2 regions of the Actinoplanes sp. NPDC048967 genome follow, and region 2 is predicted to be linked to the other one. Evidence: riboswitches for the same ligand, from Rfam matches in the RefSeq annotation. Region 2 holds a riboswitch; the other holds the start of a gene.
The links. A riboswitch is a leader RNA that binds a small molecule or an ion and turns the genes downstream of it on or off. The one in region 2 is predicted to bind S-adenosylmethionine.
Positions count from the first base shown of each region.

Region 1: it holds a riboswitch for S-adenosylmethionine, as region 2 does, so the genes downstream of both, AB0C12_RS02395 (aminotransferase class V-fold PLP-dependent enzyme) here and thrC (threonine synthase) in region 2, are expected to answer to the same signal.

Region 1 covers NZ_JBEZFL010000001.1:497,034-512,600, reverse strand. Annotated here, with positions in the region: gene AB0C12_RS02435 (response regulator transcription factor) at 61-711, opposite strand; gene AB0C12_RS02430 (histidine kinase) at 708-1,991, opposite strand; gene AB0C12_RS02425 (glycosyltransferase family 39 protein) at 2,069-3,691, shown strand; gene AB0C12_RS02420 (branched-chain amino acid ABC transporter substrate-binding protein) at 3,710-4,870, opposite strand; gene AB0C12_RS02415 (EAL domain-containing protein) at 5,009-6,955, shown strand; gene AB0C12_RS02410 (MBL fold metallo-hydrolase) at 6,997-7,800, shown strand; gene AB0C12_RS02405 (catalase) at 7,868-9,994, opposite strand; gene AB0C12_RS02400 (alpha/beta hydrolase) at 10,084-10,884, opposite strand; gene AB0C12_RS02395 (aminotransferase class V-fold PLP-dependent enzyme) at 11,121-12,440, opposite strand; SAM riboswitch class IV at 12,477-12,593, opposite strand; gene AB0C12_RS02390 (DMT family transporter) at 12,792-13,772, shown strand; gene AB0C12_RS02385 (GNAT family N-acetyltransferase) at 13,780-14,157, opposite strand; gene AB0C12_RS02380 (restriction endonuclease) at 14,222-15,567, shown strand, end outside.
Region 2 covers NZ_JBEZFL010000002.1:548,780-564,346, reverse strand. Annotated here, with positions in the region: gene AB0C12_RS09385 (ATP-binding cassette domain-containing protein) at 1-773, opposite strand, end outside; gene AB0C12_RS09380 (carbohydrate-binding domain-containing protein) at 871-2,574, opposite strand; gene AB0C12_RS09375 (polyphosphate polymerase domain-containing protein) at 2,553-3,401, opposite strand; gene AB0C12_RS09370 (DUF4956 domain-containing protein) at 3,398-3,976, opposite strand; SAM riboswitch class I at 4,180-4,319, shown strand; gene thrC (threonine synthase) at 4,331-5,611, shown strand; gene AB0C12_RS09360 (GNAT family N-acetyltransferase) at 5,851-6,795, shown strand; gene AB0C12_RS09355 (hypothetical protein) at 6,734-7,225, opposite strand; gene AB0C12_RS09350 (GNAT family N-acetyltransferase) at 7,225-7,743, opposite strand; gene groL (chaperonin GroEL) at 8,085-9,707, shown strand; gene AB0C12_RS09340 (amidohydrolase family protein) at 10,835-11,971, opposite strand; gene AB0C12_RS09335 (hypothetical protein) at 12,378-12,845, opposite strand; gene AB0C12_RS09330 (GNAT family N-acetyltransferase) at 12,983-13,993, opposite strand; gene AB0C12_RS09325 (MFS transporter) at 14,005-15,267, opposite strand; gene AB0C12_RS09320 (winged helix-turn-helix transcriptional regulator) at 15,293-15,567, shown strand, end outside.

The sequences.
Region 1 (15,567 bases), on a different contig from region 2:
GATCAGCCTGGTCCGTCGCGGCCCGGGACGACTCCCGCCCGGGAGGGAACCGGCTCCCTCTCAGGAGGGACTCACGAACCCCGACTCGTACGCGGCGATCACCGCCTGGGTACGGTCGCGGGCGCCCAGCTTGGCCAGCACGTTGCCGACATGGGTCTTGACCGTCTGCACACCCAGCACCAGCTGCGCGGCGATCTCGGCGTTGGACAGGCCCCGCGCCATCAGCCGCAGCACCTCGGCCTCCCGGTCGGTGAGGTCGGCCGGGGGCGTGCGGCGGCCGTACGCGGCCGCCAGCCGCCGGATCGCCGCCGGGAACAGCAGCGACTCGCCGGCCGCCACCACCCGGATCGCCGCCAGCACCTCGGCCGGACGGGCCCGCTTGAGCAGGAAGCCGCTCGCCCCGGCGCGCAGGGCGGCGTACACGTACTCGTCGTGCTCGAAGGTCGTGATGATCAGGACGCGCGGCGGGTGGGCGGCGGTGGCGAGCGCGTGCCGGGTGGCCTGCAGGCCGTCGATCGCCGGCATCCGCACGTCCATGAGCACCACGTCGGGGCGGGTCCGGGCCAGCAGCGGCGGAACGGCGGCCCCGTCGGCGGCCTCACCGACCACGGTCAGGTCCGGGGCGGTGGAGATGATCGCGGCCAGCCCGATCCGGACGAGCTCCTCGTCGTCGACCACGGCCACCCGGACCGGCTGGGCGGGGGTGCTCACCGGTGCCACTCCGCGCGTACCCGCCAGTCGTCGCCGTCCGGACCCGCGACCAGCTCGCCGCCCAGCAGTGAGACCCGTTCCCGCATCCCGGCCAGCCCGCGGCCGGGCAGCGGATTGCGCACCTCGACGACCAGGTCCGGACCGCGGGCGCTGACCCGCAGCGACACCGGCGCGGGCGCGGCGTGCCGCAGCGCGTTGGTCAGCGACTCCTGCACGACCCGGTACGCCTCGCGGGACAGCTCGACGGGCACGTCATCGAGCGCGCCGGTGGTCGCCAGCTGCGCGCCGGCGCCCGCGGCGAGCCGGGGGAGATCACGAAGGTCCGGCTGCCGGATCGCCGACGCCTGGCCCGGGCTGCGCGGGGCCGCCTGGTCCGGGCCGGACGGCGTCGTTCCGCTCGGGCCGGGCGGGCGTGGCGCGGTGCGATCGGTGGGGGAGCGGCCGGGCCGGTACCGCTCGTCGCGCAGCAGGCCCAGGACCTGGTCCAGATCCTCCAGGGCGGCCCGGCCCGTCTCCTCGATCGCGGTCAGCGCCCGCCGCGCGAAGGCCGGGTCACGTTCCAGCAGCTCACCGGCGGCGGCCGCCTGCAGCACGCTCACCGTCAGCGCGTGGCCGACCGAGTCGTGCAGGTCGCGGGCCAGCCGGTTGCGCTCGGCCAGCTTGCGCGCCTCGGCCCGTACCGCCGCGACCCGTTCGTCGGCCGACGGGCCCAGCAGCACCGGCGCCATCACGGCGGCCAGGGCGCCCAGCCCGGCGGTCGCGTAGCCGGTGGCGACCAGCAGGGCCACCCCCAGCAGTCCCAGGCCGGCGGCCGGCCAGCCGGTGTGCGTCATGATCAGTCCCGCGGCGACCGGCACGGCGACGAACAGCGCCAGCCCCACGATCGCGCCCACGCCGAGATGCACGGCGAACCACAGCGCCGCGCGCACCCGTGCCTCGGGCGCCGGCGTGGCGGGCGGGTCCGGCAGGTCGACGCCGAGCAGCCAGCGGGCGGCGGCGATCTCCAGTGCGCGCGCGCCGTGCAGGAAGGGCGGGGCGAGCCCGATGACGGCGGTCGCGGCGCCGAGCACCACGACGACGGTGACCGGCGTGCCGTCGTCGGCCGCCAGCCGGGCCAGACCCACCCCGACCAGCCCGTACGGCAACAGCAGAACGCCGCCGAGCAGCAGGAACGCAGCCCGCCGGTACGTCGTGGCGGCCACCAGCGGCCGGATCATCCGGGTCGCGGGGGACCGCTGGGCAGCCGCCGCGGGCGGGGTCCGGGGTGCCACGGTGGACATGCCGGGACCCTAGTGCGCCACGGCACCGGCCGCTGCCCCGGCGAGGTCCGGCCCCCGGGCCCGGATAGGTTCTGCGGATGACCGTGGACGTCGATGAGTCGCAGCCCGCTGCCGTTGCCACGCCCCGGCGTCACCGACGGTGGCTGGTTGCTCTGCTCATCGTGGTCATGCTCGGTCAGATGGCGGCCGCGATGGTGGTCACCTCGGTGCAGCAGACGCCGACCATCGACGAACCGGTCTACGTCGGCGCGGCCATCACCTACGTCCAGCAGCACAGCCTGCGCTACAACCCGGAACATCCCCCGCTCGGCAAGCTGATCATCGCGGCCGGGCTCGTGTTCGCCGATCCGCACGTCGATCCGCGCTACCGGGGCAACCAGTCCGAGCTGGGCCGGTACGTGCTCTACGAGGCCGGCAACGACCCGTACGAGCTGATGTTCGCCGCCCGGCTCCCGATGATCATCCTGACGCTGCTGTTCGGCCTGGTGGTGTTCGCCTTCGCCCGCGACCTGGTGGGACCGGTGGGCGGGCTGCTCGCCCTGGCCCTGTACGCCTTCTCGCCCGACCTGATCGCGCACGGGTCGCTGGCCACTCTCGACGTGCCGGCGGCCGGTTTCCTGCTGACCGCCGCGTGGCTGCTCTGGCGGGCCCGGAACCGCCCGCGGCTGTACCTGCCGCTGGCCGGGCTGGCGCTCGGTGCCGCGCTGGCGACCCGGATGAGCGCGCTGCCCGCGGTGCCGGTGGTGCTGCTTCTGGCGTTCCTGGCGGTCAGACGGCTGCGGGGGGTGGTGGCCGCGGCCGGGGTCGGGCTGATCGCGCTCGCGGTGGTGTGGGTCAGCTACCTCGTCGTCGACCCGACGCTGCACTTCCTGACCCCGATCGGCCTGCCCGAGCTCCACGGGCTGAAGCGGACGCTGGTGAACCTGGTGCCGATGCCGGAGCCGTACCGCGACGGCATGCGCATCCAGTTCGGCTTCGAGCAGCAGACGTTCAACGGCTTCCTGTTCGGCGAGGCGTACCGGGGCTCGCGCTGGTACTACCTGCCCGCGGCGATGCTGGTGAAGACGCCGCTGGGCATGCTGGTGCTGTGGCTGGCCGGCGCGGTCACCATGCTGACCGTGGCCCGGCTGCGGGCTGCGGCCCTCTACGTGCTGGTGATGCCGGCGATCCTGTTCGTCGTGGCCATGACGGGCGCCCGCAACTACGGCAGCCGGTACGCGATCTTCCTGCCGGTCTTCCTGGCCGTGGCCGCCGCGGCCGTGGTGACCCTGCGCCCGCGCTGGACCCGGGTCACGGCCGCGGCGCTGGTGGCGTTCGTCGCGGTCAGCTCGGTACGCACGTTCCCGTACTACCTGCCGTACTCGAACGAGGCCTTCGGCGGGCCGGCGAAGACCCACCTGCGGCTGCACGACTCGAACGTCGACTGGGGGCAGGACCTGGGCCGGGTCGCCGACCGGCTGCGCGAGCGCTACCCCGGCGAGCCGGTCTGGTTGCTGTACAAGGGCGCGGGGGTGCCGGCCGCGTACGGCATCGACGCGAAGGACCCGCGCGAAGTGCCGCCGGCCGAGGTACGCGGCCTGCTGGTGGTCTCGGACTCCACGATCGCGGGCGCGACCGGCCGCACCCGGGCACTGATCGCCGGCAGCGGCACACCGATCGACTCGGTGGGTCACTCGATCAGCATCTACCGGCGCCCGTGACGTCGCCCGGCCCGCCGCTCAGCGGGCGGTCGGTGCCAGGCCGAACTTGCCGTTCTCGGCCCGCAGCAGCAGGAACTTGGGCGTGGTACGGGTGCCGTCCGGGTTGAAGCTCAGCGGGCCGCTCATCGCGGCCAGGTCGGTGGCCGCGATCGCCTTGCGGACCGCCTCGCGGTCGGTGCTGCCCGCCCGCTTCACGGCGTCGAGGGCGACGTTCACCGCGTCGTACGCCTCGACCGTCGACGGCCCCGGCGGGGCGCCGAAGGCCGCCTGGTAGCGCTTGGACCAGTCGGCCAGCTCCGGCAGGAACTCCGGGAAGATGAGTGCGGTGCCGTACACGTCGCGGGACTGCGCGGGTGTCAGATTTTCCAGCAGCGGGCCGTCGGTCGCGCCGTCGCCGACGACGATCTTGCCGGTGAAGCCGTTGCCGCGCAGGTCCTTGATGAGCTGGCCGGCTTCGGCGTAGTAACCCGTGTAGTAGACGATGTCGGCCTTGCCGGCCCGTACCGAGCCGGCGATCCGGGAGTAGTCCGGCGCCCCCTGGCTCAGCTCGAACTGGCCGGTCACCGTCAGGCCGGCGGTGCGTCTCGCCGCCGTGGCCGTGGACTCGGCCAGGGTCACCGGGAAGCTGGTGCCGTCGTGCACCACCGCGACCCGGTGCCCGCCGAGGCGCTTCATCCAGTCGACCGCGAAGTCGGCCTCGGCGGTGACGGTGCCGCAGATCAGGAAGACGTTGTCGTACTTCGGCGCGAGCAGGTCGGTGGAGTTGGACTGGGCCACGACCATCGGCACGCCGGCCGCCCGGAAGATCTTCAGGGTGGGCACGGTGGCGCTGCTGCAGTAGCCGCCGACCGAGGCGACGATGTCCTTGCCGACCAGCGTCCGGGCGGCGGTCACAGCGGTGCCCGGGTCGCAGGCGTCGTCCTCGACGGCCAGCTCGACCTGCCGGCCCAGGATCCCACCGGCCGCGTTGGCCTCGCTGACGGCCAGCCGGGCCGCGTTGACCATGGCCTCGCCGGACGGGCTGCTGCGCCCGGTGAGCGGCACCAGGGTGCCCAGCCGGATCGTTCCCGGCGACGGCGCGGACCCACCCTCGGTCTCGGCCGCGGGCCCGCCGCAGCCGGCCAGTGCGGCCAGTACGACAGCCACGGCGACGCCGGACAGCACTCTGCGACTGCGCAATGGGACCACACCCCGTCCTTCGACTCATGGGTCTCTTCGGTCCCCGGTCCGGTCACCTGAGCCCATTCGCCTTCACCACCGCCCGTCGCTGCCGAATAGTCCGCCGTGATCAGCCGCATCCGGGGACGCAGTGTCGCGATGACGGCTGCCCTGGCGGGGGTGCTGCTGGCGCTGGCCGGCTACGTCATCCAGGGCACGGTGCACACCACCCGGGCCACCGAGCAGCAGAGCCACGCGCTGGTCGTCGACTCGCTGTTCTTCGAGGCGCGGATCGCGATCGCCATGCAGGAGGTGAACCTGCGGCACTACCAGGTCGAGCCGTCCGTGGCCGTCCAGCAGCGCTTCGACCAGGTCGTGCTGACGGCGAACGACACGCTGGCGCAGATCATCGCCGGGGACACCGGCCAGGCCCGGGCGGACGCGCTGCGGTTGCGGGACGAGCAGCTGGCGTACCAGGCCCTGGCCGAGCGGCTGATCGCGCTGATCGCCGACAGCGACCCCGCCCATGTCCAGCTGGACCGCCTCGAGGTGACGCCGGCCTTCTACACGTTGCAGGACGACGTGGACGAGGTGTCGCGGGCGTACCACGACGCCGCCCAGTTGCAGGTGTCCGCGTTGCGCCGGACCCAGGTACGGCTGCTGGTCGGCACCTCGGTCGGTTTCGCGGTCGGACTGACCCTGGTCGGCATGATCCTGCGCCTGGTGCTGAGCTACCAGCGGCGGCTGGTCGAACAGGCGGCGGCGAGCCGGCACCTGGCCCTGCACGACCCGCTCACCGGCCTGCCCAACCGCACCCTGTTCGGCCAGCGTCTGCAAACTGCCCTGGACGGCGTGACCGCGGGGACCGGCCATCAGGTGGCCCTCATGGTCATCGACCTGAACGGGTTCAAGGCCGTCAACGACACCCTGGGCCACCACGCCGGTGACCTGGTACTGCTCGAATCCGGGCGGCGGCTGGCCGCCGGGGTCGGCGCCGACGGCGTGGTGGCCCGGCTCGGCGGCGACGAGTTCGCCGTGCTGCTGCCCCGCGTGGCCGGCGCCGCCGAGGCCACCGAGCTGGCCGAGCGGCTGGTCGGCGCGCTGCGCCGCGACTTCGTCCTGGCCGAGGGCCCGGCCGCGATCAGCGGCAGCCTCGGCATCGCGCTCGGCCCGCTGCACGGCGCCGGCGACGAGCTGTTCCGGCACGCCGACGCGGCGATGTACCGGGCCAAGGGCAACGGCGGCGGGGTCGCCGTCTACGACGCCGCCGAGGACGCCGAGATCCCGGACCGGATGCAGCTCTTCGCCGACCTGCGGGCGCTGCTCGACAGCGGCGACCCGGACGGTCAGCTGCGGCTCTACTACCAGCCCCAGGTCCGCCTCAGCGACGGCGTCGTGACCTCGGTCGAGGCGCTGGTCCGCTGGCAGCACCCCGAGCGGGGGCTGCTGATGCCGGCCACGTTCCTGCCCGTCGCGGAGAGCCGGGGCCTGGAGATCCGGCTGACCGACCACCTGCTGGGGCTGGCGGTCCGGCAGGCCGCGCGCTGGCTGGCCGAGGGGCACACGTACCAGGTGGCGGTGAACGTGTCGCCCGGCTGCCTGATCGACGCCGGTTTCGTCCCCCGGGTGCTGAGCACGGTCGCCGACGCCGGCCTGCCGCCGCAGCAGCTGTGCCTGGAACTGACCGAGACCAGCATCATGGCCGACCCGGACCGGGCGGTCCGCGCGCTGCACGAGGTCCGCGAGCACGGCGTCACCGTGTCGGTCGACGATTTCGGCACCGGCTTCAGCTCGCTGGCCCAGCTGCGCCGGGTGCCGGCCGACGAGCTCAAGATCGACCGTACGTTCGTCCGCGACCTGACCCCGGGCACGCCCGACGCCGTCATGGTGCGCAGCGCGATCGACCTCGGGCACAACCTGGGGCTGTCCATGGTGGCCGAGGGCGTGGAGGACGTGGCCGCGCTGCTGCGGCTGCGCGAGATGGCCTGCGAGTACGCCCAGGGTTACGCACTGAGCCACCCGGTGCCCGCCGACCGGCTCCCGCAGGCCTGCCTCGACGCCGAGCACGTCGTGCGCCACGCGGTCGGTGCCGCGCTGACCGCCTGATCCGAGGGTGTGGACGGCTGCCGCCGGGGTATGCGCGCCCCATGGAAAAGGACGGCCTGCGCGCGAGCGTGACCTTCATCGGCAACGCGACGACCGTGTTGCGGCTCGGGGACTTCACCCTGCTGACCGACCCGAACTTCGTGTCCGCGGGCAGCCGGGTGCACCTGGGCTACGGCATGTGGACCCGGCGCCTGCTCGACCCGGCCTGCTCGGTCGCGGAGCTGCCGCCGCTCGACGCGGTGCTGCTGTCGCACTTCCACGGCGACCACTGGGACCGGGTGGCCACGGCCGAGGTGGGCAAGGCGACGCCGATCGTCACCACCCGAGAGGCCCAGCGCAAACTCCGGCGCCGCGAATTCGAGGAGGTTCTCGGCCTGCCGACCTGGGAGAGTCACGAACTCTCGCGGGGCCGGCAGCGGCTGCGGGTGACCTCGGTCCCCGGCCGGCACGGTCCCGGCCTGATGGACCGGCTGCTGCCCGACGTCATGGGCTCGGTCGTGGAGCTGGAGGAGGACGGCCGGTGCCGGCTGCGGCTCTACATCACCGGCGACACGCTGTACCGGCCGTTCCTGCAAGAGGTGCCCCGACGCTGTGGCGACATCGACGCCATGATCATCCATCTCGGCGGTACGAAGATCATGGGCATGCTGCTCACCATGGACGACAAGCAGGGCGTGGCCACGACCGAGCTGATCCGGCCGCGGCTCACCATCCCGATCCACAACGACGACTACGTGGTGCAGAAGACGCCGCTGAGCGCGTTCCTGCGCCGGGCCGGCGAGCACGGCCTCACCGGCGTCCAGCCGATCACCCGCGGCGACAGCCTGGAACTGCCACTGCGCTGAACCGCGGTCCCGGCCGGGCAGCCACCGCGCCGAGCCCTCGGCCCGCGCGGTGGCAGTCCGGGACCGGCTACGCCGTCGGTGCGGCCGCGGCCATGACCTGCGGGGTGCGCTCCCAGACGCGGTGCCGGCCGAGAGCGGCGACGAGCTGCTTGCGGTACGCGGCCGTCATGCCGTCGGCGAGCAGGATGCCCGGCGCCTCCACGTCGATGCCCGCGGTGCGCAGCGCCTGCACGCCGTCACCCCACGCGCCGATCGCCTTGGCGTGGCGGAACGCCTCCTGCAGCAGCACCGTCAGCTTCACGTCCGCCAGGTCGCCGGCGCCGCCCGCGATCAGGATCGCGTCGTACTCGATCGACCGCGTGGTCAGCAGCGTGCGCTCGATGATCTCCTTGCGCAGGCCCTTGACCAGCTCGCCGCCGTGCGACGCGATGACCCGGACGAGGGCGCCCTGGGCCGTCAGCGTGTCCCGCAGCTTGCCGATCCCGGCCAGGTCGGCCTTCGGCCCGGCGACCACGCCGACGACCCGGCCGGCGATCGGGCCCGGCACCCCGGTGACCTGCGACAGGGCGGCGGAGACCCGGACCTCGGCGACCGGCGTGCCGGCCGGGGCAGGCAGTCCCAGCCCCGCGGCGACCTGGGCGCACAGACCCGCGTCCACGTTGGCCAGCACGCCGAGCATGCGCTCGCGGATCGCCTGCTCGTAGCACTTGCCGAGCTCGAAGGTGAAGGCCTCGGCCAGGTGGATCCGCTCGACCTCGCTCAGGCTGGCGTAGAACATCGCCGGCTGGCTGAAGTGGTCGTCGAAGGAGACCGGGTTGGCCCGTACCTTCGCACCCTCGACGAGCCGCGGCACGTGCACGAAGCCGCCCTCCGGCTCGCTCGCCGGGGCCGGGCCCTCGGCCCCGGCCAGGCTGTTCGGCAGATACGGGGCGATGCCGCGGTGCACGGCGGTCTGGTGCATCCCGTCCCGCAGGTTGTCGTTGACCGGCGCGTGCGGCCGGTTGATCGGCAGCTGCGGGAAGTTCGGGCCGCCGAGCCGGGTGAGCTGGGTGTCCAGGTACGAGAACAGCCGCGCCTGCATCAGCGGGTCGTTGGTGACCTCGATGCCGGGCACCAGGTGGCCGGTGTGGAAGGCGACCTGCTCGACCTCGGCGTGGTAGTTGTCCGGGTTGCGGTTCAGGGTGAGCAACCCGATCGGCTGCACCGGGGCCAGTTCCTCCGGCACGATCTTGGTGGGATCGAGCAGGTCGATCCCCTCGAAGGTCTCCTCGGCGCTGTCCGGCATCACCTGGATGCCCAGCTCGTACTCCAGGAACGCGCCGGCGTCGATGGCGTCGGCCATGTCCCGGCGGTGGAAGTCCGGGTCGACCCCGGCGGCGAGCTGCGCCTCCTCCCAGACCAGCGAGTGCACCCCGGCGACCGGCTTCCAGTGGAACTTCACCAGGTGCGTGCCGCCGTCCGCGTCGACCAGGCGGAAGGTGTGCACCCCGAAGCCCTCCATGGTGCGGTACGAGCGCGGGATGCCGCGGTCGGACATGTTCCAGAAGACGTGGTGGGTGGCCTCGGTGTGCAGCGAGACGAAGTCCCAGAACGTGTCGTGGGCCGACTGCGCCTGCGGGATCTCCCGGTCCGGGTGCGGCTTGCCGGCGTGGATGATGTCCGGGAACTTGATGCCGTCCTGGATGAAGAACACCGGGATGTTGTTGCCGACCAGGTCGACGTTGCCCTGATCGGTGTAGAACTTCACGGCGAAGCCGCGGGTGTCGCGCACGGTGTCGGCGGACCCGCGCGAGCCCAGCACGGTCGAGAAGCGGACGAAGACCGGCGTCTCCTTGCCGGCCTCGGCCAGGAAGCCCGCCTTGGTGACCGACGCCGCGCTGCCGTACGCCCGGAAGACGCCGTGCGCGGCGGCCCCGCGCGCGTGCACGACGCGCTCGGGGATCCGCTCGTGGTCGAAGTGGGTGATCTTCTCCCGCAGGTGGAAGTCCTCCAGCAGCGAGGGCCCGCGGGGTCCGGCCTTCAGCGAATGGTCGGTGTCACTGAGCCGCAGACCCTGCGCCGTCGTGAGGAACTCCCCGGTCTGCAAGCCCTGTTCCGGTGCCAGCGCTGCGGTCAGCGGGGTGGTCGCCGCCGGCTCCATGGCCGCCGGGCTCGGCACGGTGGGCTCTGACCTGCGGGGGCGCTTCACTGCCATCTACTGTCCTCGTCTCGATACCGGGGCACCGGGAATCCGGGGCCCTGTCCCGGGTGCCCCATCGGCAAGGTCCGAAACGCTCTATTGGTCTATTTCCCGACCGCACTGTGGGCGGCGAAGGCCACCGCCCGCCGGGCCACGACGGTCCCGGCGGTCGTGATCGCGTTGTGCCCGGCCGCCGGCACGACATCGGTCACGGCGTACGGCGTCAGCCGCGCGGCCTGCCGCAGCCAGCGCGGCGGCGCGATGGGATCGTGCTCACCGCGCAGGAACAGCACCGGGGCCTGGACCAGCGGCAGCCGGTGATCGATGCGATGACGCACGGACAACCGCAGGGTGGTCAGGATCCGGCGGGGCCGCGCGTCACGCACGTCGGCCGCGATGATCCGGGCCTGCCGCGCGTCCTCCCAGACCAGATCGGCCAGCCAGCGGCGCGCCTGGCCGGTGGCCGTGGGCGCGGCCGGGTCCACCGTCGGGCCGACCAGGACGAGCGCGGAGACCAGATCGGGCCGCCGTACGGCCAGCTCGACGGCGACCTGGCAACCGAACGAGTTGGCGAGCACCCGCGCGGCGGTGATGCCCTCGGTGTCCATCCAGGCGGCGATGACCGCCGCGTGCTGCTCGACGTCGAAGACCTGCCGCGGCTTGCCGGACAGGCCGAAGCCCGGCAGGTCGGGCACGTGCACCGGGCCGCCGGTGAGTGCGGCGGCGGTCGGCATCAGGTAACGGTGCGAGACGGCCAGCCCGTGCAGCAGCACCCACGGCCGGCCGGTGGCGGCGGCCCGCGAGCGTACGTGCAGCCGCAGGCCGGCCACCGCGGTCCAGTGGCTGACGAATCCCTGGGCGGTCCGCGGTGCGGCCCGGGTCAGTAGGCGCTGGCCGGGAGTCATCCGTGCGATGCGTCGTATCACCTGCCGTACATACCCCCGGGCATCCCGGCGAACCTCAGGTGCCCCGATCGGCGGAACCGCCGCGGGGTGTCAACCGCTGCGGGTCGGGCGGCGATGCGGGTTGGCGGCCAGGCGGTGGCGGCCACGTGGGCGCGCATGCCCGGCGCGCCAGTCCGGATGAGCGGGTCGAGCTGCGCGGGCGGTCGTGCGGCTGGGCGGTCAGGCTGGGTGGGCGGTCAGGCTGGGCGGGCGGTCAGCTCGGCGAGGGCGGTGGTCAGCCGGTCGACGTCGTCGTCGGTCGTGCCGAGCCCGAAGCTCGTCCGCAGCAGCCCCGGCGTCGCGCTGCCGCAGCCACCGATGCCGGTGTCCCCGGTCAGCCGACGCGTCAGTGGATGGGCGCAGAACAGTCCGGCTCGCACCCCGATGCCGTACTCCCGGGCCAGCCGGTCGGCGATCGTCGCGGGGTCGTGTCCGGGCAGGGCGAGCGACACGATGCCGACCCGGGGCTGCCGATCGCCGAACACGCTCACCGGCCGTACCCCCGGGATCCCGGCCAGTCCCTCCCGCAGCCGGCCCAGCAGCTCCTGCTCGCGCTCGTGCAGCGCGGTGCGGTCGGTGCGCAGCAGCGCCGCGCAGACCGCGGCCAGCGACACCGCGCCGAGCAGGTTGGGGGTGCCCGCCTCGTGCCGGGCGGCCCCGAGGGCCCACGTCACGTCCCCGGCGGCGGCGCCGACCGCGGTGCTGGCCCCGCCGCCGCTGAGGTACGGCTCGGCGGCGTCGAGCCAGTCGGCCCGCCCGGCCAGGACGCCGGCGCCGAACGGGGCGTAGAGCTTGTGCCCGGACAGGGCGAGGTAGTCCGCGCCCAGGGTGGCCAGGTCGACGGGCGAGTGCGGCGCGAGCTGCGCGGCGTCCACGACGATGCGGGCGCCGTACCGGTGGGCCACGTCGGCCAGCCGGCGCACCGGCCAGATCTCGCCGGTCACATTGCTCGCGCCGGTGACCGCGACCAGGACCGGCCCGCCCAGCCCGGGCCTGTCCAGCCCGGGCCCGTCCAGCCCGGGCCTGCCCAGCCCGGGGCCGTCCAGGCCGCGCACGCTCCGCAGGGCTCGCTCGACGGCCGCGACGGCCTCGTCCGGGCTCGCGGGCGTGGGCAGTCGCAGCGGGCGGCGCCACGGCAGCAGGTTCGCGTGGTGCTCACCGTCGAAGACGACCGTGGTGGCCTCGGCCGGCAGGGCGCGAGCCAGCAGATTCAGCGCGTCGGTGGTGTTGCGGGTGAAGATCACCGTGTCGCCGGCCCGGGCGCCGAGGAACTCGCCGACGAGGTCGCGGGCTCGCTCGTACTCCAGGGTCGAGGTCTGGGAGCGGATGCCCGTGCCGCGGTGCACGCTGCCGTACCAGGGGAGCAAGCTCTGCACGGCGTCCGCGGCGGCGCGCACGCAGGGGGCCGTCGCGGCGTAGTCGAGGTGGGCGAACGGGACCGTCGTGCCATCGGGCAGGTCGACGGTCAGTTCCGCGCCGACGACGTCGAGGTCGGTGTGCTGCAGGACGAGGGACATGGTGCTGCCTCCGGGAGGTCGGGGACCCCGCCCCGGGGCCCGCGCTTGCCCGCGTCGGTGTCGACGCCGGCCCGGTCCTCACCCGGAGCACCCCATCGCGAACACAAGGGTTGCCGGCCAGCAAGCCGGGGCTTCGCGCTGGCACTCATGACCTGACAGCACCGTAGCAGAGCCGCCCGCTGGAGGTCACCGGTGTGCCGCGGGACGAACGGGCGCGGCGGCCGACGAGCCGATCGTCGCCGATCTCGCCCGCCGGTTCGAGGTCGGCAAGTTCATCGCCGACAGGTACCAGGGTCCGGTGCCGGCGGCCTTCTGAGCGAAGTGTCGTACCCGTGCGGCAGAGTGTCAGGGGTGCGTAGCCCTACCGCCCCTGACACGGCCCACCCCCGCGACTGGCTGCCGAGCTATCTGGCGCTCGCCGCGATCTGGGGCACCAGCTTCCTGTTCATCAAGGTCGGCGTCCGTGAGCTGCATCCGCTGTGGCTCACCTTCGCCCGGGTCACCGCCGGCACGGCGGTCCTGCTGATCGTGCTCGCGGTGACCCGCGACCGGCTGCCCCGCGACGCCCGGCTGTGGGGCCATCTGGCGGTCGTGGCCGCGCTGGGCGTCTCGGTGCCCTTCACCCTCTTCGGGTACGGCGAACAGCGCGTCTCCTCGGTGCTCGCCGGCATCTGGAACGCGGCCACCCCGCTGGTCGCGTTGCCGCTGGCGGTGCTGGTCTTCCGCACCGAGGCCCTGACTCCGCGCCGGGTGGCCGGCATCGCGACCGGCTTCCTCGGTGTGCTGGTGGTGCTGGGCGTCTGGCGCGACCTCGGCGGCTCGCAGCTCACCGGGCAGCTCATGTGCTTCGGCGCGGCGATGTGTTACGCCGTCGCGATCCCGTACCAGAAGAAGTTCATCGCCGGCCGGGCCGGCTCCGGGGTGTCGATCGCCGGCGGGCAGCTGCTGATGGCCCTGGCCCAGCTGGCCGTGCTGGCGCCACTGCTGGCCGGCGCGCCGCCCGCCCCGACAGAGCTGTCACTGCAGGTGGTGCTGTGCGTGCTGGCGCTGGGCGCGCTCGGCACCGGGCTGGCGTTCGTGCTCAACATGCGGGTGATCCGGGTGGCCGGCGCGAGCACGTCGGCGTCGGTGACCTACCTGATGCCGGTGGTGGCGACGGTGGTCGGCGTGCTGATCCTGGGCGAGCACCTGATCTGGAACCAGCCGCTGGGCGCGCTGATCGTGCTGACGGGCGTGGCGATCTCCCAGGGGGTGCTGTCCCGCCGCCGCGCTGCCCGGCCGCCGGACGACCCGGTGGTCGCGGGCCCCGGCCCGGCGGCGGCCGCGCCCTGACCGGACCTCAGGCCTGCCCGAGGATGGCGGCGCGGGTGGGACGCCGGTCGAGCTTCATGAAGCGGTCGGCGCCCTCGAGCTCCGAAAAGCCGGCCCGCCGGTAGACCTCGTGGGCGTCCTTGGTGGCGAGCATGAAACGCGCGACACCCTGGTCGGTGAGGTCCTCGACGATGCTGTCGACCAGCCACCGGCCGAGACCCCGGCCGCGGTGCCCGGTGGCCACGAAGACATCGCAGATCCACGCGAGGGTCGCCCCGTCGGTGACGATCCGGGCGAAGGCCACCTGCTCGCTGCCGTGAAAGACCGAGTACGGCAACGACCCCTCGATCGACCGCGCCACCACGTCGTAGTCCCGCCCGGCAGCCCAGTAGGACTCATCGCACAACGGGTCGCCACCCCGCGGCCTGCCTATGCTGACCACCGATCGACGCCACACGGCAGGAGTTGCATTGGACAGCTTTGACATCGGCCGGATCACCGACGCGGATTTCGAGGCTCTCTGCCGTGACTTGCTCGGACAGGTGCTAGGCGTCCGGTTCGAGCTGTTCGCGCCCGGCCGGGACGGTGGAATGGACCTCCGGTACGTCACGCCGTCCGGTGAGACCTGGATCGTCCAGTGCAAACACTGGGGTCGCAGCGGCCGCGCCAACCTGGTGGCGCACATGGCGAAGAAGGAGAAGCCCAAGGTCGACGCGCTCAAGCCGGACCGCTATCTGCTCGCCACCTCCGTGGATCTGAATCCGGAAGCCAAGAAGCGCCTGTTCGCCGATCTGACACCCTGGGTGAAGAGCACGGGGGACCTGTGGGGCCTGCGCGAGATCGAGGAAGAGCTGCGCGCGAATGACGAGATAGTGCAGCGGCACATCAGGCTGTGGCTCAACAGCACCGCCGTCCTTCAGGCAGTGCTGACCAACGGCATTCGTACGCGCTCCCAGATGCTGTCAGCCGACACCGAGACGACGTTGCGCACCTACGTTCCGGTCCCCGCGTTCAGCCGTTGTCTCGAGCTGCTCGAGGATCGGCACGCCTGCCTCATCGTCGGCGCTCCGGGGGCCGGGAAGACCACTTTGGCCCAGGTGGTGGCGGCCGCCCACGTCGCGAAGGGCTTCGACCTGGTGGAGATCTCGGAGGATGTCGAGGAGGCGTTCTCGGCCTGGCGCGACGATCATCACCAGGTCTTCTACTACGACGACTTCCTCGGCCAGACGGCGCTCGACGACAAGCTGCGCAAGAACGAGGACGGCCGGCTGCTGAGGCTGATGGAACACGTGGGGAGAAATCCCAGGAAGCGGCTCATCCTGACCACCCGCGAGTATGTTCTGGCGCAGGCCCGGCAACGCTACGAACGCCTGGGCCGCACCGATTTCGACCCCCTGACCCGCGTCGTCGACGTCGCTGAATACCAGCTCGACACTCGCGCCCAGATCCTCTACAACCACGTCTACTTCGCCGATCTGACCGCTTCGCAGCAGGCGTCCTTCTCGGAACCCGGCACCTACCTGCCGATTGTCGAGCACCGTAATTTCAACCCGCGGCTGATCGCCCTCACCCTGAGCCTGACGAAGGCCGATGCCGACCCGGGCGAGGTTGCCACGAACGTGCTGCGATCGCTCGACGATTCCAGCCAGCTCTGGCAGCACCTCGTCGAGAACCAGCTCACCGCGCATCAGGTCGCGCTTCTGGAGTCGGCTTACTCATTCGGCGCGGTAGACATCGACCCGCTGCGGCGGGCCTGGCGCTCCCTGACCGAGGTCCGCCGGCTGCCTGCCTCCGAGGACGACTTCCGCAAGGCGTT
Region 2 (15,567 bases):
TCGACGACGACCTGGGCGCCGATCTCACGCAACGCCCCGGCCGAGCCGGTCAGGTCGGCGATCGACTCGACGCGGACCCGTACCGAGGAGGTGGCGTGCTGGGCCAGCACCTCGGCGACGCCACCGGCGGCCACCCGGCGCCCGGCCGAGATGATCGTGACGGAGTCGCAGATGAGCTGGATCTCGCCGAGAATGTGGCTGGAGAGCACCACGGTCATCCCCGACTCGGCCAGGTTGCGCATCAGCGTGCGCATCTCCCGGATACCGCCCGGATCCAGGCCGTTGGCCGGCTCGTCCAGGATCAGCAGTTGCGGGTTCTTGAGCAGGGCGGAGGCGACGGCGAGGCGCTGCTTCATGCCCAGCGAGTAGGTCTTGACCCGGTCGGTGGCCCGGTCCCGCAGCCCGACCAGCTCCAGCACCTCGTGGACCCGCACCCGCTCGACACCGCCGGCGTCGGCGAGCAGGGACAAGGTGTCGCGGGCGGAGAAGTTGCCGAAGAACTGCGGGCTCTCCACGATGGCACCGACCAGGCCGGCGACCTCGGGCAGAGCCTGCGGGACCTCCCGGCCGAGCAGGGCCATCCGGCCGCCGTTGGGCCGGATCAGGCCGAGCAGCGTACGCAGCGTGGTGGTCTTGCCCGAGCCGTTGGGCCCCAGGAAGCCGTGCACCTGACCGGCCTCGACGACCATGTCGAAGCCGTCCAGCGCCCTGCGCACCCCCTTGCGGCTGCGATAGGTCTTGCGCAGGCCCTGTATCTCGAGGACAGCATTCACGCCGTCACCCTAATCACTCTCCGCCACAGATCCCGGCGAAACGGGCCGTGACCCCGTCCGGGGGCCAGGACGGGGTCACGGCCGATCCGGGGAGAGCTCAGGCGCGGCCGCTGCCGGCCGTCACCGAGGCGACCTGGGTGCCGGAGAGCGTGCCGCCCAGATGGAGGCCGCCGCCCGCGTCGGTGCCGGAGACCGAGCCGCCCGTGTAGATCCGGTACGACGTGCCCCGGGTCAGCGAGCTCAGGTCGAAGAGCACACCCTTGAGCACCCGGGTGCTGCGGAACGAGGCGAGCTGGGTGCCCGCGGCGGTGGCCAGGTGCACGATCGTGCCGGCCGGCTGGTTCGCGCCGAACGAGTACGCCACCCAGGCCTGACCGCCGGACGGCAGCGCGCTGGTCGACGCGGTCAGGCCGGTGGCCAGGATGGAGCCGCCGGTCATGGTCAGCGCGCCGTTGGAGTCCAGGCCGCCCTCGCCGCCGCCACGGGTGGGCGAGCCGTTGGCGATGACCGTGCCGCCGGAGATGGCCAGGATGCCGTTGGAGTCGAGCCCGTCCGTGCCGCCGCTGACCGTCACCGTGCCGCCGGTGACCTTGATGAAGGCGTTGGGCGCGACCTGCCTCTCGTCCACGCCCTCCTCGGCGGCGTTCACGGCGTCGTCGGTCGCGGTCACGGTCACTGTGCCGCCGGCGAGCGTGGTTTGCATGGCTTCCAAACCCTCGTACGACCTGGTCACGGTCACGCTGCCGGCGGAGACGGTCAGGGCGGTGTCGGCGTGCACCGCGTCGTCGCCGCTGGCCACGGTCAGCGTGCCGCCGTCGACGGTGATCAGGTTGTTGGAGTTGATCCCGTCGTCGGACGCGTTCAGGTTGAGCTGCCCGTCGCTGACGACCACGCTGACGCCGGCCTTGACGGCCTTGGTCGAGGCCGTGCCCGGGGCCGTGGTGCTGCCGCCGCCGGTCGTCGCGGTCAGGCTGCCGCCCGCGACGATGACGTCGGTGGTCGCGCTGATGCCGTCACCGGCGGGTGCGGTGAGGGTACGGGCGCCGCCGGCCAGGTAGACGTACCCCTCGGTGGCGTCGGTCGTCTCGTCGGACTTGATCGCGTCGCCGCTCGCCGTGACCCCCAGCGTGCCGCCGGTGTGCACGACGTAGTCCTGGCCCCGGACGCCGTCGTCCTTGGCCGTGACGGTGATCGTGCCCGAGTCGATGACCAGGCCGGCGTCGCCGGCGATGCCGTCGGCGGCGTTGCCGGTGACGGTCAGCGCCCCGGTGCCGGTGATGGTCAGGTCGGCCGCGCTGGACAGGGCGGCGCCCGGGTTGACCGCGGTCGTGTACGTCGCCGGGTCGGTGAGCCGGTTGGTGGTGCCGTCGGCCAGCACCACCATGACCTCGTCGGCGGCGACGACAGAGAGCGGCGCGGTGCCCGAGTTGGCGACGGTGACGCCGTTGAGGATCAACCGCACCAGGCCGGCCCCGGTGCTGTTGACCACGATCCGCCCGTTCGTGAGCGAACCGGCGAAGCGGTAGGTGCCGGCGGCGGTGACCGTGACAGTGCTGCCGCTGATCGACACGCCACTGCTGGTGGACGTGGCGCCGGAGCCGGTCAGGGTCACTGCGGCGACGGCCGACTCGCTCCAGACGTGATCGGCCGGGTCGTCATGGTCGGGGGCGTTGGCGGCCAGCGCCTGCGCCGCGGCCGGGCCCGCGGCGAGCACCACCGGGTCGGCGGCCCGGGCGGCGGCACCCGGTGCGAGGGCCAGGGCGCCGGCGAGCGCGGCGGTCAGGACGGGGGAACGGTGCATGTCTCGATCCTTCGGTCGGCGGCCGGCGCGGGGCCGGCCGGGGCAGCGGGGTGGAAGTGCCGGCGCAGCAGCCGGCGCCACGGGGCGGAAGGCAGCTCGGGGCGCAGAGCGGCCAGGCCGGTGGCGTACTTGGAGATGGACGCCGGGCGGTGACCCCGGGCCCACAGCAGGCGGTCGACCTCGGAGGCCGCCGCCCTGGTCTTGGTCTCGACCACGGCGATGCCCGGCAGGCTCAGGTCCGGCGGGCTCAGGTCCGGGGCACTGCGGCCCGGCCCGGTCCAGGACAGGTCGATGTCGATGGTCACCCGGCTCTGCGAGGCCGGCAGATACAGAGTGCTGCGCCGATAGTGGGTGGCCAGCGCCGGTGCGAAGACCAGGCCGCTCACGTCCAGGTCCTCCAGCACGGCGTCGACGAACCAGCGGCCGGGTCCGAGGTCGTCGTGGTGCTGCCGCTCGTACGCCAGGCGGGTCTTGACCGTGCCGCCGCGTACCCCCTCGGTCTTGACCTCCAGCAGGCACGTGCCGGAGTCCAGGTAGGTCCGCGTGCGGACCTTGAACCGGCGGCGCCGGCGCAGCGCGGTGAGCCGGAAGCAGGCCAGGTCCGCGGTGTCGAAATAGACCGAGGCGTAGCGGAACAGCCGGTTGCCGTCGATGTCCAGGATCCGGGTGTCGCGGCCCAGCGCGGGCAGCAGCGTGGCCAGCTCGCACAGCGGCAGGACGTACTTGCGGTCGCGCCTGACCTGCAGCTCGGCCTGCGTGGTGAGCTCGGCCAGCCCGATCGGGCCGAGGCCGGCCAGGCCCTCCAGCCGCGGGGGCGCGGCGGTCACGGGCGGGCTCCGGCCGCCGCGGCCACGCGGGTGCCGGCCACCGAGCGGGTCCGCGAGTACCGGACCTCGACCACCGTGGTCTCGTTGACCAGGTCGACCCGCTCGACCGAGACCGCGTGCACCCGGGCGCCGAGCACCTGTTCCAGCTGGGCGACCAGGGCCAGTTCGTCGGTGGTCGCCGAGTCGAGGACCAGCACCTGGCGCCGGTAGCCGCGGAACAGCCGGGGATGGTCGCCCAGGAACATCACCACGAGGATGAGCGCCATGAGCGCCGGTGCCAGCCACACCGCACCGCCGCCCAGCGGGCCGATGATGCCCAGCGCCAGCGCGGAGAAGTAGTAGGCCACCTCGTGCTGGTCCAGCTCGGTGGAGCGCAGCCGGATGATCGAGAGCACGCCGAAGAGCCCGAGACCCAGGCCGGCCCCGACGGTGCCCGAGCTGAGCGAGCCGGCCACGGCCAGCACGCCGACGTTGACACCGAGGTACGCGACGACGAGGTCACGGCGGCGGTGCCGGGGGAAGTAGAGCCCGAAGACGAGCACGGACACCGCGACGAGATCGATCGCGTACAGCACGGGGGGTCCTCCATCCGGCCAACAAATCCATAACTTTCAATGGACAGTAGGGCCGGAGCGCGCGTTTCAACCTCGGAGATTGCTGTGAATCAATCGACCTACATCGATCAGTGGGACGCGCACCCGGGAGCTGAAGCTCACACCTCGGGATGCTTGGCAGCGCTTTGGCCGCCCACGCCGTAAGGTGAGGGACACAACTGAATACCTCATCCAGAGGGGCTGAGGGAACGGCCCGATGACGCCCCGGCAACCACCACACATGTCTCGATGGCGAGGCCCAGCGTGTGGCAGGTGCTAATTCCGTCCCCACGCGCGTCCACCGACGCCGGGGGAAAGATGAGAAGGAGCCTCATTGTGACGTCCACCGTCGACGCCCCCCGCCAGTCCACCAGCCCCGCCCGCGCCCTCGTGTGCCGTGGCTGTGGCGCCGAGTTCCCGCTGGCCGCGCAGCACGCCTGTTATGAGTGTTTCGGTCCCCTCGAGGTCGCGTACGACGCCGCCGCGCTGGCCGCGGTCACCCGCGAGCAGATCGAAGCCGGTCCGCACAACATCTGGCGTTACGCCGCCCTGCTGCCGACCGGCCAGGACCCGGCCACCCGCGTCACCCTCGACCCCGGCCTGACCCCGCTGGTCAGCGCCGACGCGCTGGCCGCCGAGGTCGGCCTGCGGGCCCCGCTGTGGGTCAAGGACGACTCGGCCAACCCGACCCACTCCTTCAAGGACCGGGTCGTCTCGGTGGCCCTCACCGCCGCCCGCGAGCTCGGCTTCACCCGCTTCGCCTGCGCCTCCACCGGCAACCTGGCCAACTCCGTGGCCGCGCACGCCGCCCGGGCCGGGGTGCCCTCGATCGTCTTCATCCCGGGTGACCTGGAGCAGGGCAAGGTCATCACCACCGCGGTGTACGGCGGCGACCTGGTCGCCATCGACGGCTCCTACGACGACGTCAACCGGCTCTGCGGCGAGCTGGTCGAGACCGACGAGTTCGAGGACACCGCCTTCGTCAACGTGAACGTCCGCCCGTTCTACGCCGAGGGTTCGAAGACTCTGGGTTACGAAGTGGCCGAGCAGCTCGGCTGGCGGATCCCGGCCCAGGTGGTCGTGCCGATGGCCAGCGGCGAGCTGCTCACCAAGATCGACAAGGCGTTCACCGAGCTGGTGGAGATCGGCCTGGTCGAGGCCCCCGAGGGCGGCTGGACCGTCTTCGGCGCCCAGTCGGCCGGCTGCAACCCCATCGCCACCGCGCTGCACAACGGCACCGACCAGATCATCCCGGTCAAGCCGACCGGCATCGCCAAGTCGCTCAACATCGGCGACCCGGCCGCCGGCGCGTACGCCATCGAGGCCGTGACCCGCACCGGGGGCTGGATGGACTACGCCGACGACGACGAGATCCGCGACGCCATCCAGCTGCTCGCCCGCACGACCGGCGTGTTCGCCGAGACCGCCGGCGGGGTGACCGTGGCCGTGCTCAAGAAGCTGGTGGCCAGCGGCAAGCTCGACCCGGACAAGGAGACGGTGGTCTACAACACCGGCGAGGGCCTCAAGACCCTGGACGCCGTCGCGGGCCAGGTCGGACCCACCCACCGGATCAAGCCGTCCCTCCGCGGCGCCCGGGATGCCGGCCTGCTCGGGTGACACACGGTAGTCAGCACTCTGCCTAACGTCGAGAATTCCTACCCGCGAGGACTTGCGCGAGGATCTCAGGGTCGGCAGGATGCTCTACGCGGGAGGACGCGACGCCGTACGTGGCCCCACCTTCGAGCTTGGCGACAATCTCCTGGGGGCCCAACGACCCAGTGCCGGAGGCGCTGTGCGCGCGTCCTCCCGACCAAATCTCAGTCGCGGTCAGCTGGCCGGCGGCGCAGGCTGTCGGGATGCTGCGGATAGTTCCCCTCACCGACGAGCGGGCGGCCTACGAGATCGACCGGGCCGCCGCCGAAGCGGACGCCCCCGACATTCCGTTCAGCTCCTTCGAGACCTATCGCACCCGGTTGCGGCACCCGTGGCCGGGCAACCGGGCGGAGCAGTACCTCGCCGTCCACGACGGGACCCCGGCCGGCCACCTCGAGCTGTACCTGCCGCAGCTCGACAACCTGGCCAACGTCATGGTCGAGCTCTTCGTCCACCCGGACCACCGCCGCCGGGGCACCGGCCGGGCCCTGCTCTCCCACGCGGTGCGCCGCGCGACAGAGCTCGGCCGCCGGCACCTGATCACAGAGGCTGTGGCCGCCGACGCCTTCGCGCGGGCCGCGGGCGCGATCCCGGCCCTGGTGGAGATCCGCAGCCGGCTGGACATCACGGGCCCCCTGCCCGGCGACAGCCCCGCGCCGCCCGGCTACCGGCTCGTCCGATGGACGGACGAGGCGCCCGAGGAACTGCTGGACGACATCGGCTACCTGGACAGCCGGCTCAACGAGGACGCGCCCACCGGCGAACTGGCCGTGGAGTCCGAGAAAGTGGACGCTGCCCGGGTCCGTGCGGCCGAGGAGACGCTGCGCAGCCGGAGGCGTACGACGTTCCACACCGGCGCCGTGCACGAGCAGAGCGGACGCCTCGTCGCCTGGACGATGATCGCGAGCGAGAACGACACCGGCTGGCACGCCTGGCAGAACATCACCATCGTCGACCCGGACCACCGCGGGCACGGCCTCGGGCTGGCGATCAAGAACCACAACCTGCGGTACGCGCGTACGGCGCGCCCCGGCCTGCGGGCGATCGACACCTCCAACGCCGAGGAGAACGAGCACATGCTCCGGATCAATGAGGCGATGGGCTTCCGGCCGGTGGATCGCTGGACCCAGTGGCAGCTGACCGTCTGAACCGGCGCAGCCCCGGCCGCAGCGGGGCCACCCGGTAACCGCCGTGCTCCAGGCCCGCGTGCCGCTCGAAGGCGTTACGCGTGCCGTAGGTGCCGGTCATCGTCCACGAGTAGCCGCAGGACAGCCAGTACGCCGGCCAGAACAGCGGGCCCAGCACCGCGTACTGCCCGGCATGCCGGCTCTCGTGGGCCAGCAGCGCGGCGCGGCTCTCGTCCAGCAGCCACTCGGCCGTCCGCCGGGTGATGATCACCGAGCCGATGGTGAAGCAGGTCGCCGGGGGTGCTTTGCGGCGGTAGCCCTCCGCGATCAGGATGCCGCCGGGACCGCGGCGCACCTTGGTGCCGGTCAGTGCGGCGATGCCCAGGCCTACCAGTGTGGTGCCGTTCAGGGCGGTCAGCACCGTACGGGCCAGCGGCCACCCGGCGCCCATCAGGCCCGCCGGCGCATCTGCAGCTCCAGCAGACCGGGGACGACCGGGTGCGGCACCCGTACGCCGGTGTCCTCGAAGCCCAGCCGCTCGTACGCCCGGACCGCCCGGTCGTTGCCGACCACGACCTCGAGCATCAGCTCACCGCGGCCCATCGCCACCGACCACTCGGCCACCGCCTCGACCAGCTCCCGCAACACGCCCCGGCCGCGCTGGGCCGGTGTGATGTAGACCGCGAAGACGACCGTCGCGCGCGGGTCCTCCGGCAGCACCGTGCCGCCCGCGTGACCGATCAGCCGGCCCCCGGGATCGGCCACGAACTGGGCCAGCTGGCCGCCGGTCGACGCCTGGGCGATCCGGCGCCGGTAGTCGGCGTGCGGCCGGGCCGCGGCCTGGGCCAGGGTCTCCAGGAAGGCGAGCGGGCTGTCGGCCAGCATCTCCAGCCGCAGCGCGCGCATCCGGCCGGCGTCCGCGGGAGTGACCCGGTGCACGGTCATGGTGGGCGCGACAGTGCTGGTCATGCTGCTCTGCCTACCTCGTCGCCCAGGTGGGGGCAAGTCGGACGCCGATAAACGACCGCCGCGGGCACCCGTGCGGGCGGTCCGTTCTGCTTGCACTCGCCCCAGCAGAGTGCTAAACAAGTGATTGGCACTCGCGCCATGTGAGTGCCAGCAGGTCGGGACGGTGGGGTCACGGCTGCGGCACCGCCATCGGTGCCGGGGCACGGGACCGGTCGTCGCGGGCTATCCGGCTCGGCCTGAGGACGTCACATCGCCAGGTGGTGACGTCCGCATGGTTCTCAACGTGCGGAAAGCGGGCCGGACCGGCCCGGCGCCGCGAATGTCCAGGAGGACAAAGCCGTATGGCCAAGATCATCGCATTTGACGAGGAAGCTCGTCGCGGCCTCGAGAGTGGTATGAACCAGCTCGCCGACGCCGTCAAGGTGACGCTCGGCCCCAAGGGCCGCAACGTCGTGCTCGAGAAGAAGTGGGGCGCTCCCACCATCACCAACGATGGTGTGTCGATCGCCAAGGAGATCGAGCTCGAGGGCACCTTCGAGAAGATCGGCGCCGAGCTGGTCAAGGAGGTCGCCAAGAAGACCGACGACGTGGCCGGCGACGGCACGACGACGGCGACCGTCCTGGCCCAGGCCCTGGTTCGCGAGGGCCTGCGCAACGTCGCGGCCGGCGCCAACCCGATGGCCCTCAAGCGGGGCATCGAGGCGGCCGTCTCCGCCGTCTCCGACGAGCTGAGCAAGCTCGCCAAGGACGTGGAGACCAAGGAGCAGATCGCCTCCACCGCCTCCATCTCCGCCGGTGACTCCACGGTCGGCGAGATCATCGCCGAGGCCATGGACAAGGTCGGCAAGGAAGGCGTCATCACCGTCGAGGAGAGCAACACCTTCGGGCTCGAGCTGGAGCTCACCGAGGGCATGCGCTTCGACAAGGGCTACATCTCGGCGTACTTCATGACCGACGCCGAGCGGATGGAGGCCGTCTTCGACGACCCGTACATCCTCATCGCGAACAGCAAGATCTCCGCGGTCAAGGACCTGCTCCCCGTTCTCGAGAAGGTCATGCAGGGCGGCAAGCCGCTCATCATCATCGCCGAGGACGTCGAGGGCGAGGCCCTGGCCACCCTGGTCGTCAACAAGGTCCGTGGCACCTTCAAGTCCGTCGCCGTCAAGGCTCCGGGCTTCGGTGACCGCCGCAAGGCCATGCTGGACGACATCGCCATCCTCACCGGTGGCACGGTCATCAGCGAAGAGGTCGGCCTCAAGCTCGACGCCGCCGACCTGAGCCTGCTGGGCCAGGCCCGCAAGGTGGTCATCACCAAGGACGAGACGACCATCGTCGACGGTGCCGGCAACGCCGAGCAGATCCAGGGCCGGGTCAACCAGATCCGCGCCGAGATCGAGAAGTCGGACTCCGACTACGACCGCGAGAAGCTGCAGGAGCGCCTGGCCAAGCTGGCCGGCGGCGTTGCGGTCATCAAGGTCGGCGCGGCCACCGAGGTCGAGCTCAAGGAGCGCAAGCACCGCATCGAGGACGCCGTCCGCAACGCGAAGGCGGCCGTCGAAGAGGGCATCGTCCCCGGCGGTGGCGTGGCGCTCGTGCAGGCCGGCAAGACCGCGTTCGACAAGCTCGACCTGGTCGGCGACGAGGCCACCGGCGCGAACATCGTCAAGGTCGCGCTCGACGCCCCGCTGCGCCAGATCGCCGTCAACGCCGGCCTCGAGGGCGGCGTCGTGGTGGAGAAGGTCCGTAACCTCGAAGCGGGTCACGGCCTGAACGCCGCCAACGGCGAGTACGTCGACCTCCTGGCCGCGGGCATCATCGACCCGGCCAAGGTCACCCGCTCGGCGCTGCAGAACGCCGCGTCGATCGCTGCGCTGTTCCTCACGACCGAGGCTGTTGTGGCGGACAAGCCGGAGAAGAACCCGGCTCCGGCCGGTGCTCCGGGTGGCGGGGACATGGACTTCTAAGTCCTTCGCTTTTGTTGGCAGGGGCGGGTCGCCAGTTTTTTTGGGCGGCCCGCCTTTTGCTGGTTGCATGGGGGGCTTGGGGGCGGGGGATGACCCACGCAGCCCGTCAAGCTTGATATCTGCGTGGGTCATCCCCCGCCCCCAAGCCCTGTTGTGGTTCGGCTTGCTGCTTCATGCACTCCCTTCGGAGCTTCCGGTGGCGGGTCGGGCATCGGGGTCTTTGTCGGGTCGGTCGTGGGGGCTTTGGGCCGGCCGGTTTCGGGCCGCTGACCGCCGGCTCTTCGCCTGCCAGCCTGTCGCCCAGTCGCAGCCTGTCGCCCAGCCGCAGCCTGTCGCCCAGCCGCCGCTTCTCGCCTGGCCGGTGTTGTCGCTGGCTGGCCTGGGCGGCTGGCTGGCCTGGGCGGCTGGCTGGCCTGGGCGGCTGGCTGGCCTGGGCGCCTGGCTGGCCTGGGCGGCTGGCTGGCCTGGGCGCCTGGCTGGCCTGGGCGGCTGGGCGGCGTCGTCGCTTGGCCGGCCTGTTGGCTGGCCGTAGCCTGTCGCCCCGCGGCGCTTCGTCCGGTCGGCCTCGTCCGGCCGCAACGTGGCGCTTGGCCAGCCCTTACGCAGATTCGGAGCTTGTTCGCTTGGCCAACCCTCCCTCCTGGGCCGCCTCTTCTGCCGGTTGCAGCCTCTTACGCCGGCTAGCCGCGGTGCTCGGCTGACAGCATCGACGAACCCGTTCCGGCGCAGGAACGAACTGGGTGACTTCGGGCCGACGGCTGGCAGGGCGTCAGCCTTCGTCTTTCATCAAGGCGGCCGGGGTTCTGGTCGCGGCGGGTTTGGCGTCGACGCCGGAGTCCGGGCAGGCGGTGCTGTCCGACCGTGGGCCCGGTTGCTCCCTGGTTCCTGGTCGTGGTGGGCGGTGGTTCCCGTTGTCAGGTCACGGGCTCGGGTAGCGCGGCGAGGCGTTCGAAGGCCGTGCTGAGGTCGGTGGTTCAGCGCCGGTCGGCGGCGGTGCGAAGGCCGCGGTGTCGATCGCATCCAGGACCTGCCACGCGGTCGGATCAAAGCCACCAGACCGCACATGCCGTCCTGCTGCCGCAGCACCGCCAGATCGGTGACAGAGTCGCTCCGCTCGGACTGGCGCGTCACTTCACGGGCAGCTTGATCTTGAACAGGTTCTCTGCGTTTCGGAACGCGATCTTCTCCTTGTCCTCCCGCGGCAGATCGACTCCGCGGAACCAGTCGGTCTGGGCCTTGATGTCCGCGAACGGGTAGTCGGTTGCGAACATCACTCGGTCCACGCTTATGAACTTCAGCAGGAGATCGAGCAGTTCGGTCTGCGGGAATGCGCTGGTGGTGATCCAGAAGTTGTCCTGGAAGTACTGCCCGAAGGGCTTCTTGAGCGAATCTTCGGTCGGCTCGCCCATGTCTTCCAGGATCCGCTTGTAGTAGAAGGGAAGACCTTCGCCCATGTGGCCGATGATGACTTTCAGTTGGGGGAATCTGTCGAAGACCCCGTACGTGATCATCCGAATGCACTGGGTCAGCACCTCCTGGTGCCAGCCGTATCCGGACCCACTGAAAATGTAGTCCTGGAACTCTTCGGTGTATTCGGACCGTGTGGTGCTGTAGTAAATCTTGAAAACCTCGTCAGCCGGATAGCCGGGATGCAGGTAGATCGGCACGTCGAGAGCGACGGCCCGGGCCAGCACAGGTTCGAAGTCGGGATGATCGAGATACTTCTTGGTGATGTGTCCGTTGGTCAGGGCGCCGAGGAAGCCATCTTCCCGAACCGAGCGTTCCAGTTCGTCCGCCGCCGCTTCCGGGCTCTGCAGGGGCAAGGTGGCGAAGGCCTTGAAACGGCCCGGATATTTGGCGATCGGCCCGTCCACAAGTTGCCGGTTCAGACGGTAGGCAAGATCGATGCCCCTTTTCCCGGGGACGTTCTGCACGGATGGTGTGTGCGCGGAGAGGATTTGAACGTTGAGTCCCCCCGCGTCCATGTCGCCGATGCGGCGTTGGCCCAGATCCGAAAGACCGATCTCCTCGAGGAACGCTATGTGATCCTCGTTGATGGAGTTCAGTTTCAACAGTTCGGGAGTCGAGAAGGTCTCCTCCGTGCCGATGAAGGGCAGGTCCCGGTCTCGCATCGCAATGTCCGGCTTCCTGTCCGGAGTCTTGTTCTCGTCCGCTGCCGAAACAGCGGCGTAGGCGGACAGGCCGGCACCAGCGCCAAGTGCCGTGGCAGCGGCCAGAAAGCCGCGGCGTCCCATGGGCTTCATGTCATTCTCTCTTCACGCGTTTGTGTGGTCTGGTATGCGAAGGGCACGGGTTTTCGCGCATCGCGGCAGCGCCGACCGGTGGCACCGCGAGGAACCGCGCGGCGGCTGTGGTGGAGCTGACGACCCCTCGCTCAGCTGACGCCGAATTCGTAACAAGCGAATCTGAGACGACTGTTAGAAGGCTCCTGGCGCGATCTCCCGGCCGGCTTTCGAGCCTCGACCGAGGTTATGGTCCACTGTGGAAGGTTGAAGCGGACACCATGGCGCTGGTGACGGCTTTCGCTGGCGCCATCCGGTGGCAGAGCCGGATATTTGCAGGTAGCTCGCTGGACCGGCCAACCGCTTCTCGGGGGATCCGACGATGATCGAGAACTGGCGCGGCTGGCAGAGCTTCACGTCAGCGGCGTTATTGGGGCCTGCGGGCCGGCGCGGCATCGCGCAAGGCCTGCGCCCCGGCGCGGCTGCGCCTGGCGCTCCGCATCGACCAAGGACCTGCGATTGCCCAGAAGACGACGGCGAGCCACCACCACGGCCCGTTCAGGACCACATTCAACACGGCCACGGCGAGCATCAGGCCGAACACCGCGATCTCGACAGCAGGCGTCATCGTGCGGCGTAGCCGCTGGTCCACCAGCCGGGAGGCCGATGGATGCAGCCGTACGTCGTCCGGCCACCGCCCGGCGTCAACGCTGTGCACGACCGTAAATCTCTCCTCCGGGGTCAGGGTATGCCCGCCGGCCTGGAAGATTCGTCGTTCGTAGGACCTGATGAAGAGACCCGTCACGAGGGCGAACAGCACCGCTGAGGCCGCCGCGCCGATGAGCTGTCCTGTCGGATCGGAATCGTCGTCGCTCGCCCATGAGACGACGAACATGACTGTTCCGAAGGCCAGGCCGACGACTGCCCCGCGCGTCCACCAGGAACGCTGGAGCCACCACTGAGTTCTCGTACGGCCGACGGGCAGCCGCTCGTATTTATCCCCGTCACACAACCCGCAGTACAAGGCGAACGTCAGAGCTGTTTGCGGTAGAGGAGGAAGACGCGTTCTACTCGGGCCGCAACGGCTTTCGCGTAGAACGGGAGGGGGCCGACCCAGCCGATCTGTGCTTGGGTGTGGCCGGCGGCTCGTTGGTCGGCGAGGCAGCGGCGGAGCAACAGCGCGCCGATTCCCGAGCCGCGGGCGGCCGGTGCGGTGCCCATCGGGCCGAACCAGGACGGGCGGGACGAGCCGTAGGCGGCGAAGCCCAGGATTGCCCCGTCCTTGGCCAGGGCCAGGTGGCAGCCGGCCTGGTCCCGGCCCACCGAGTGGGTGATCTCGCCGGCCCAGCCTTCGCCGAAGTTGGCCAGGGTGAAGCGGACCAGGGCCGGGACGTCCTCGGCGCCTGCCCGGCGGAGGGTGATGCCTTCGCCGGCCAGTCGGGCCTCGTCCTCGGCCGTTGCGCCCGGTGCGGCTCCGGAGGCTTTCGTCGTCAGGTCCACCGTCATGTTCCAGGCGGGTTGGTCCTGTTCGAAGCCGAAGGCCATCGCCGCGCAGATCGCCGGGGTGTAGCGCACGTCGATGCCCGGCCAGGCGTAGTACGGGGCGTTGCCGGCGATCACCACGTCGCCGGCGCCGAGGCCGGCCAGTGCGCCCTCGACCCGGGAGATCAGGGCCCGGGCCACGCCGCGGCGGCGTTCCTGGGGGTCCACGGCGATCAGGTCGACGTGGCCGATCGAGCGGTCCCGGTGCGACACCGAGCCCAGTACCACCCCGATCACCCGGCCGCCGGTCACCGACACCGGCTCCCCGGAGAGGGCCGCACCGGCCGCGGCGCTCGCGCCGGCTGAGCGCAGGGCGATGAAGCCGGTGATTCTGCGGGGAGTGGCCGACCAACCGTCAGTGCCGGTGGTCTCGCGCAGGCGCAGCACGATCTCCGCGGCCTCGGCGGCGTCCTCGGGCAGGTCCAGGGCGCTCCGGCAGAGCGCCACCACGGCGGGTACGTCGTCGTCGGTCAGTTCGGAGATCCAGAACTCGCTGTCCACAACCGCCGAACCTACCCAACGACCGCCTCCCGCTCCGGCGTGGTCGGCTCGATCAGGTCCCGGCGCCCGCGTACGGGGGAGAACACCAGCGCGAGTGGCGCGGCCACCGAGGCCACCGCGACGATCAGCAAGGTGGCCCGGGCACCGAGGGGTCCGGCCAGTGCACCCGCGACCAGCCCGCCGACCGGGATGGCGCCCCAGGAGACGAACCGGACCGTCGCCATCACCCGGGACAGCAGCTCCGGCGGGCTGGCGATCTGCCGGTACGTGCGGGTGGTCACGCTGAAGACGCAGCCGGTGGCGGCGAAGACGAGCACGCCCGCGGTGAAGCCGAGGTACGCCACCCGGCCGGTGCCGGCGGGGATGACGAAGGCGGCAGCGGCTTCCACGAAGCCCAGAATGATCAGTCCGCGCGCCGTGCCGAGAGTGTTGGTGGCCCGGGTCGTCAGCGCCGCGCCGATCAGGGTCCCGACGCCGTCAACGGCGAGCAGCAGGCCGACGACGCCCGCCGGGGCGTGCAGTTCGCGGACCAGGTAGAGCGGGAAGAGTGCGAGGTAGGCGCCGTTGACGAAGTTCGACGCGGTGGCCGACCACATGGCCGGGCCCATCATCGGGTGCCTCGTCACGTACGCCCAGCCCTCGCGGATCATCGCGCCCATCGGGGTCGGCCGGTCCGGGCGGTGCCCCCGCCGGGCCGGCAGGGTGCGCAGCAGCGCCGCCGACACGAGATAGCTGATCGCGTCGATCAGCAGAGTCGGCACCGCGCCGAGGAACTGCACCGCGAGGCCGCCGAGCGACGGACCGGCCAGCTGGGTCGTGGCGTGGGTGCCGGAGGTGAGGCTGTTGCGCGACTGGAGCTGGTCCCGGCTGACGATCTCGGGCAGGAACGTGGTGTTGGCGACGAAGAAGACGACGTGCGCGAAGCTGACCACCAGGGCGACGACGACCAGCTGAGCGACGGTGAGCCCGCCGAACCACCAGGCCACCGGGATGGAGGCGACGGCGAGCGCGCGGACCAGGTCCGCCGTGACCTGGGTGCCGCGCAGCGGCAGTCGCTGCACGATGACCCCGGCGGGCAGCCCGATCACCAGCCACGCCACATAACCGGCCGCGGCGATCAGGCCCATCTCGAACGGGGTCGCGTCGAGGACCGCGAGCGCGGTCAGCGGCAGGGCCACCCCGCCGACGGCCGAGCCCAGATCACTGCTGGTGCCGGCCGTCCACCACCGCCAGAACACGCTCACGGTCCCCGCCCCCGTTCGAGTAAGTTCCATTCTGGAACGGACTATAGTGGAGCGCGTGCGCAGGGTCGAACTCGTTGATGCCGACTGCGGCATCGAGCAGGCCCTCGGCGTGCTCACCGACTGGTGGACTTTTCTCGTGGTCCGCGACATCGCGGGCGGTGTGACCAGGTTCGAGGCGTTGCAGCGTTCGCTGGGGGTCAGCCGGCGGGCCCTGACCGAACGCCTGGCCGCGCTGGTCGAGCACGGAGTGCTGCGCCGGGAGCCGTATTCCGAGCACCCGCCTCGCCACGACTACCTGCTCACCCTCAAGGGCGAGGGCCTGCTGCCGGT